2 linked regions of the Thalassospira sp. TSL5-1 genome follow. The protein of the gene in region 2 interacts with the protein of the main gene of each other region in a pairwise test. Links are inferred from orthologs where the notes say so. Each region holds a gene or a part of one and is shown on either strand. Other genes may lie near its edges.

Region 1 (3,199 bases), on a different replicon or contig from region 2:
AACTGCCATGCAGGACATTGAGATTATTATCGACAACAACCAGCGAAATATTGTCCTGGCGGGTCGGAATCGCATGCAGGTTGTTTCGGTTGGCCTGGGCCACTGAAAGGCTGATGGAGGATACCAGGCGGACCAGTTCGGAACGCCCCTGTTCCAGGGCGCTGTCATACAGGGTTTTCTGGATAATGGCGAAAGAGAGCAGAACAATGAAGGTTCCACTGAGCGAGAGAAGCAGCAGGCGATGACGCAATGTGCGCAGGCTGCGCTGCGACAGAGACGGTTCTGTGGCGGTCAGAAACATTATACTGGGCGCATCCCTGTCGATTCCCTCTATACGGATGAAGGACAAAAGCCTAAATAAACCGGCACGAAGCGTAAAGCGAGATTGCTATGACCCGGTGGTTGCTGTTAAACGATCCGCTTGTGATCGGGAATGGCGTTCTCATCGCAGACAGCTTTTATCGAAAAAAGGCTGTCTGACATTGCGTGCTGTCGCTGTTGTAGTTTGGCATGCAGACGCGGCAACGGGAACGGCCCTTTTTCGATACGCAGACGTGACACTGGATATATCGATTGCTGATTGCTAGAAAAGCATCCCATGACCGATCTTAAACATATACGAAATTTTTCGATTATCGCCCATATCGATCACGGCAAATCTACCCTGGCGGATCGTCTGATTCAGCTGACCGGCGGTTTGACCGATCGTGAGATGGCCGATCAGGTTCTCGACTCGATGGATATTGAACGCGAACGCGGCATTACCATCAAGTCCCAGGCTGTGCGCCTGAAATATGTCGCACAGGATGGCGAGGAATATACCCTTAACCTGATGGACACTCCGGGCCATGTGGACTTCGCCTATGAAGTCTCGCGCTCGCTTGCGGCGTGTGAAGGCTCGCTTCTGGTGGTTGATGCCGCCCAGGGGGTGGAAGCCCAGACACTGGCCAACGTTTATCAGGCAATGGATAATAATAACGAGATTATCCCGGTTCTGAACAAGGTTGACCTGCCCGCAGCCGAGCCTGACCAGGTGAAAGAACAGATCGAGGAAGTCATTGGCATTGATGCCTCTGATGCCGTCATGATCTCGGCCAAAACCGGCCTTGGTGTGCCCGATGTTCTTGAGGCCCTGGTCAAGCGCCTGCCAGCCCCGACGGGGGATGCCGATGCGCCGCTTCAGGTTCTGCTGATTGACAGCTGGTATGATGCCTATCTGGGTGTCATGATTTTGGTGCGGGTGAAGGAAGGTACGCTGAAAAGGGGCCAGAAGGTCCGCTTCATGAATGCCAAGGTCACGCACACGATTGACCGTGTCGGTGTGTTCACACCAAAGCCGCTGGCGTTGGATTCGATGGGCCCAGGTGAAATCGGTTTCATCAATTGCGGGATGAAAACCGTTGCCGAATGCGAAGTCGGTGACACCATTACCGAAGAAAAACGCCCGTGCGACAAACCGCTGGCCGGTTTCAAGCCCTCGATCCCGGTTGTTTTCTGCGGCATTTTCCCGGTTGATACCAGCGAATATGACACGTTGCGCGATGCGCTGGAAAAACTGCATCTGAACGATGCGTCCTTCCAGTTCGAGCCTGAAAACTCGACGGCATTGGGTCTTGGTTTCCGCTGTGGCTTCCTGGGGCTGCTGCATCTTGAAATCATTCAGGAACGTCTGGAACGTGAATACGAACTGGACCTGATTACCACTGCCCCGTCCGTGTCATACAAGATCACGCTGACCAACGGCGAAGACATCATGCTGCATAACCCGGCAGACTTCCCCGAAGTCACCAAGATCAAGGCGATCGAGGAGCCGTGGATTAAAGCATCGATCATGGTGCCGGATGAATATCTGGGCGGTATCCTGACACTGTGTACCGAACGCCGTGGTGTTCAGCTTGACCTGACCTATGTCGGCAACCGGGCGATGGCAGTTTATAAATTGCCGCTGAACGAAGTGGTTTTTGACTTCTATGACCGCCTTAAATCCATTTCGCGTGGCTATGCCAGCTTTGACTATGAACTGGCAGGCTATGACGAAAGCGATTTGGTGAAGGTGTCGATTCTGGTGAACGAAGAGCCGGTTGATGCCCTGGCATTGATGGTTCACAGAAGCCAGGCCGAAAACCGGGGTCGCGCCATTTGTGGCCGCTTGAAAGAGCTGATCCCCCGGCAGATGTTCCGCGTTGCCATTCAGGCCGCGATCGGTGGCAAGGTGATTGCCCGTGAAACCGTTTCGGCCCTGCGTAAGGACGTGACGGCCAAATGTTACGGCGGTGACGTTTCGCGTAAACGTAAACTTCTGGAAAAACAGAAGGCCGGTAAGAAGAAAATGCGCCAGTTCGGCAAGGTCGAAATTCCGCAATCGGCCTTTATCAACGCGCTTAAAATGGGCGACGACAAATAATTTCCGTCGTTGTTTGACCCTTCAAAAGGCCATAGCCGGAATATCGGTTATGGCCTTTTTTATTGCCACTTTGCCATTGCATACGGTTAGCTGTGGGCGAATGGCTGCTTTTTTCACCCGACAAGAGGTCTCTTATGGATCTGGAATTATTGGCCCGGCAGGAAGAAACCCTGGTCTTTGACGGATTTGACGAAAACACCGCCTGGAAGCTGGGAACGGCCCTTGTGGAAGCAGCCCAAGCCCGCAACGCGCCGGTGGTGGTCAATATTCGCACCCCGAACCGCACGCTTTTTCATGCCGCATTACCCGGTGCCGTCCCGGCCAATGACGAATGGGCGCGGCGCAAAAGCAACCTTGTTTTGCGCGAACATCAGTCATCCTATCGTTTTGGCATGGCCTTAAAGGCCAAACATAAAGGCCTGGTCGATCACGGCATTGATTTTGCCGACTATGCCGACCACGGCGGCAGTTTTCCGCTGCGGGTTAAAGGTGCGGGCGTGATTGGGGCGATTACGGTGTCCGGGCTGGCATCACACGAAGATCATGAGATGATTGTGGGTGTTTTATCGGCGATTTTGAAGGTGACAACCAAATAGGGCCGTTTGCCTGTTGTCAGCCATCACTGCAATGACGGGTTTGAGGGGATCGAAAAAATAACGCACCGGCCCTGTGTGCCTTGCATTTGGATGCTGCGGCGGGCCAGTGCGATGAAATGTTTGATCAAACTACTGGGGCAGAGATCGCAAGATTCAACAGATTTTGGCTTATTCGTTCGGAACGCCGGTGGTTGTTGAA
Region 2 (3,262 bases):
ATTTGCGGGATCAGGTCAATGACGATGGTATGGAAATGGGTTGCCAGCGCAATATAGTCGCCCGGGCCAAGCGGGCGGGTACAAAGTTCCTCGAAACTGAAACGCGCAACACCCGCACCTGCGGCGCGAATGGCAATATCGCGGCCCTTGACCCGCAGGCTGCTGGCTTCTACCCGTGCGCCTTCGGTCACTTTGGCAAACAGCTCGTCAATCCGGGCCGGGGTTTTATCATCGGCGGGATAGACAAAAACGTCGGCCGCCGTCAGGTGGCGCATGCGATAGTCGGTGCGGCTGGCAAGTTCCAGCACATCAAGTTTTTCCTTGATCATGTCGATGAAGGGCAGGAAGTTCTGGCGTTGCAGGCCATCCTTGTAAAGATCATCGGGCACGCGGTTTGATGTGGTAACAACAACCACCCCCTGATCGAACAAGTGTTCAAATAGCCGGCCGACAATCATGGCATCGGTAATATCGGTGATCTGCATTTCGTCAAAGCACAGCAGCCAGGCTTGCTTTGCCAGGTCTTTGGCAATTGGCGGAATGGGGTCAGATTCATTGTCGCTGCGGGTTTTGCGAAATTTGTGCAGTCGGTCATGCACATCCTGCATGAAATCATGGAAATGCACCCGGCGTTTATGTTCAACCGGTGCTGTTTCGTAAAACAGATCCATCAGCATGGACTTGCCGCGCCCGACTTCGCCGTAAATATATAATCCCTGGGGCGGCTCCGGGTCGTTACGGCGTTTTGCCAGGCCAAACCGTTCAAACCAGGTGCCTTTGCCATTATTGGGGCGATAATCACGCAAGGCGTTAAACAGGCTTTGCAGTTTTTCGGCGCAAAGTTCCTGCATGGCATCATGGGTGAGTTCACCATCGGCAATTTTTTTGCGGTATCGGGATAGCGGGCCGTCAGAAGACATTCGGTCACTTTCGCTCAGTAGCGATATGCGGCATGCGGGTTATGCAAAGCTGGCATATCTTTGCCCTGAAAATACCCTTTCATATCGGCGGGGATATTTGGCCGGGCAATGAAAAATCAAGTTTCACAAACTAAAAAGACATAAAACATCGCCTTGGTGCATTGCAATAAGCGCGATGCTGTTCTGCTTGCAAAATCTGGGGAACGGGCGGTCAGATCAGGCGCATTTTTTTAAACAGCCAGATTTCCACACCCACTAGCAACGCCAGAATGATAGACACGGCCCAAAAGCCCCAACTGGTGTTTGCCGCAGGAATGCCGCCAACATTGACGCCCAACAGGCCGGTGACAAAACTGATGGGCAGGAAAAGCCCGGCAATGACGGTCAGCCAATACATGGTGCGGTTCATGCGCTCGGTTTCAACGGCCATCAGGCTGTCATTGGCGATCTGGATGCGTTCGCGCAGGCTGTCGAGCTCTTCGACCATGCGGGTGACGCGGTCGGTCAGGGTGCGGGCCCGGCGTTTGTGGATTTTGTCATCCCAGGTTGGTTTTTGATCGTAAAATTTGGCGAGGGCATCGCGCTGCGGGGCGATATGGCGCCGCAGGCGCGATAAACGATGGCGCATATCGGCGGTTTTCAGACGCAATGGCAGGGTTCTGGTTTCCGGCACTTCCTCAATCTCGTCTTCAAGGTCATCAAGATTTTCCTCGATCGCGCGAATTTCGGCGTCGATCCGGACATTCAGCCGTTCTGCAACCGTCAGAACAAAGGAATCGCGACAGGTTGGGGCCGCGCCCTGGGCAATGCTGGTACGAATATCATCGAAGGCAAACATATGCTGATTGCGTAATGTGATCACCAGCCTGTCGCCACACCAGATGCGTACCGAAATCATGTCGGCAGGGTCGGATTCCTGGTTCAGGTTGACCCCGCGCAAATTCATGGAATAGCCATGATCGTAAAACAAAACCGTCGGCCGGGTCCCCCGGGTGGCTAGGGTGTCAACAATACTGGCTTCCAGCCCGGCCTTTTCGGTCAGCCATGCGACAACACCCTGTTCCATCCAGTCAAGGTGGACCCAGATATATTCTCCCTCCTGCGCTAAAGGAAACGATGTGGCAAAATCCTCGCCTGAAAGGGCCGTTCCCTTGCCGGTCCGGTCTATCCGGAAGGCATTTATCAGTGCTTTTGGTGTCATTGGCGTGGGTCCGTGGCGCTGTGATGACGGGTAAGGGTGGCTTGTTAAGATTTTATCGTTAACAACCAATGTTTAAAGGCATCTGTGTGACAATATGTTCCCTTCGATTGCAAAATGCCATGTTTGCCGGTCCTGGGTGGGATGGTCATTTGGAGGCGCATGACATGAGACGGGAACGATAAGGTGACTGGATCGTTTGATCTGTCATGTCAAATCGGGCAGAAAACGCATACCCTGCTGGATGATAGAAAATTTACGATGGTTCGGGAAAAGATGAACATGTTTCGCCGCGTATTGATGCTGGTTCTGTTTGGCCTGTTTGTGGCATCGGCGAGCGCGGGTCTTGCGGGGGGAGCCTGGGCACAAAGCAATGGCGATGGCAATGAAGAAGCCAATGTGCTGGAAAACTCGCAAAAGACACTGGCACACTGGAACAAGACTTTCGATACGGTCGAGAAGCAACTGTCCAATTCAAGTGTGAGTGGGCGGGAACTGGCCGATAGCCGGTCGGATTTGGAGCGCGCGATTGATTCTACCCGCGATCTGGAAACCCTGGCGCAGGAAAAGCTTGAACGTTTGAATGCAGCCCTTGGCAAGCTGGGGCCCAAACCGGAAGGAGATGCGTCGGAAGTACCGGCGGTGACAGCGGAGCGGGACCGGTTAAACAAGGAAATCGCCCGGGTTAGCGGTATTCAGAAACAGGGGGAGCTGGCGGCCTTCCGGGCTGGTGAATTGCTGGACCAGGTTGGTCGTCTGTCGCGTGAACGCTTTACCCGCCGTATTTTCAGCCGGGCCGATGTGCCGTGGGACCCTGCCGTTTGGCAAAAAAGCTGGGCCGAGGCGATGCGCCTGCCCGAAGTGGTGCGCAGCCGTTATTCCGATGTCAATCTGGCCGACCATATTGGTGACCGTCTTGAAGATGTGGCCCCGGAGCTGGTGTTTTTGCTGTTTGCCATTGCCGCGGCTCTGATTGGTGGCGAGGTCGTGGTATTCCGGCTTTTGCCGCTGCGCTGGCGGCAGGCCAAGGGCGATGACAGGCTGGCCCTGATATCGGGCATACGTTTCACGCTAACGGCGATTGTGCCGGGCGTGTTGCTGTTTGTGTTTTATCGCATTATTGCCTCCCAGGGCGATTTGATGG

The links.
Region 1: the proteins of LF95_RS00395 (region 2) and lepA interact in binary tests that used the Escherichia coli proteins (3 or more experiments, as listed by UniProt). The link is inferred for Thalassospira sp. TSL5-1 from one-to-one orthologs.

The regions. Positions count from the first base shown.
Region 1 is NZ_KV880638.1:456,695-459,893, forward strand. What follows is about bases 131-3,001. They hold lepA (translation elongation factor 4), read left to right. Parts: upstream 131-598; coding sequence 599-2,404; downstream 2,405-3,001. Other genes in these bases: LF95_RS11595 (PAS domain-containing sensor histidine kinase), read right to left, coding at 131-301; LF95_RS11605 (heme-degrading domain-containing protein), read left to right, coding at 2,539-3,000. In the rest of the region: more of LF95_RS11595, read right to left, coding at 1-130; LF95_RS11610 (NAD(P)/FAD-dependent oxidoreductase), read right to left, coding at 3,169-3,199. UniProt on the Escherichia coli protein: Required for accurate and efficient protein synthesis under certain stress conditions. May act as a fidelity factor of the translation reaction, by catalyzing a one-codon backward translocation of tRNAs on improperly translocated ribosomes.
Region 2 is NZ_KV880637.1:82,324-85,585, forward strand. What follows is about bases 127-3,060. They hold LF95_RS00395 (CorA family divalent cation transporter), read right to left. Parts: upstream 2,122-3,060; coding sequence 1,132-2,121; downstream 127-1,131. Other genes in these bases: zapE (cell division protein ZapE), read right to left, coding at 127-920; LF95_RS00400 (DUF3772 domain-containing protein), read left to right, coding at 2,401-3,060. In the rest of the region: more of zapE, read right to left, coding at 1-126; more of LF95_RS00400, read left to right, coding at 3,061-3,262. UniProt on the Escherichia coli protein: Zinc transporter. Acts as a Zn(2+):proton symporter, which likely mediates zinc ion uptake. Purified ZntB reconstituted in liposomes also binds and transports Cd(2+), Ni(2+) and Co(2+).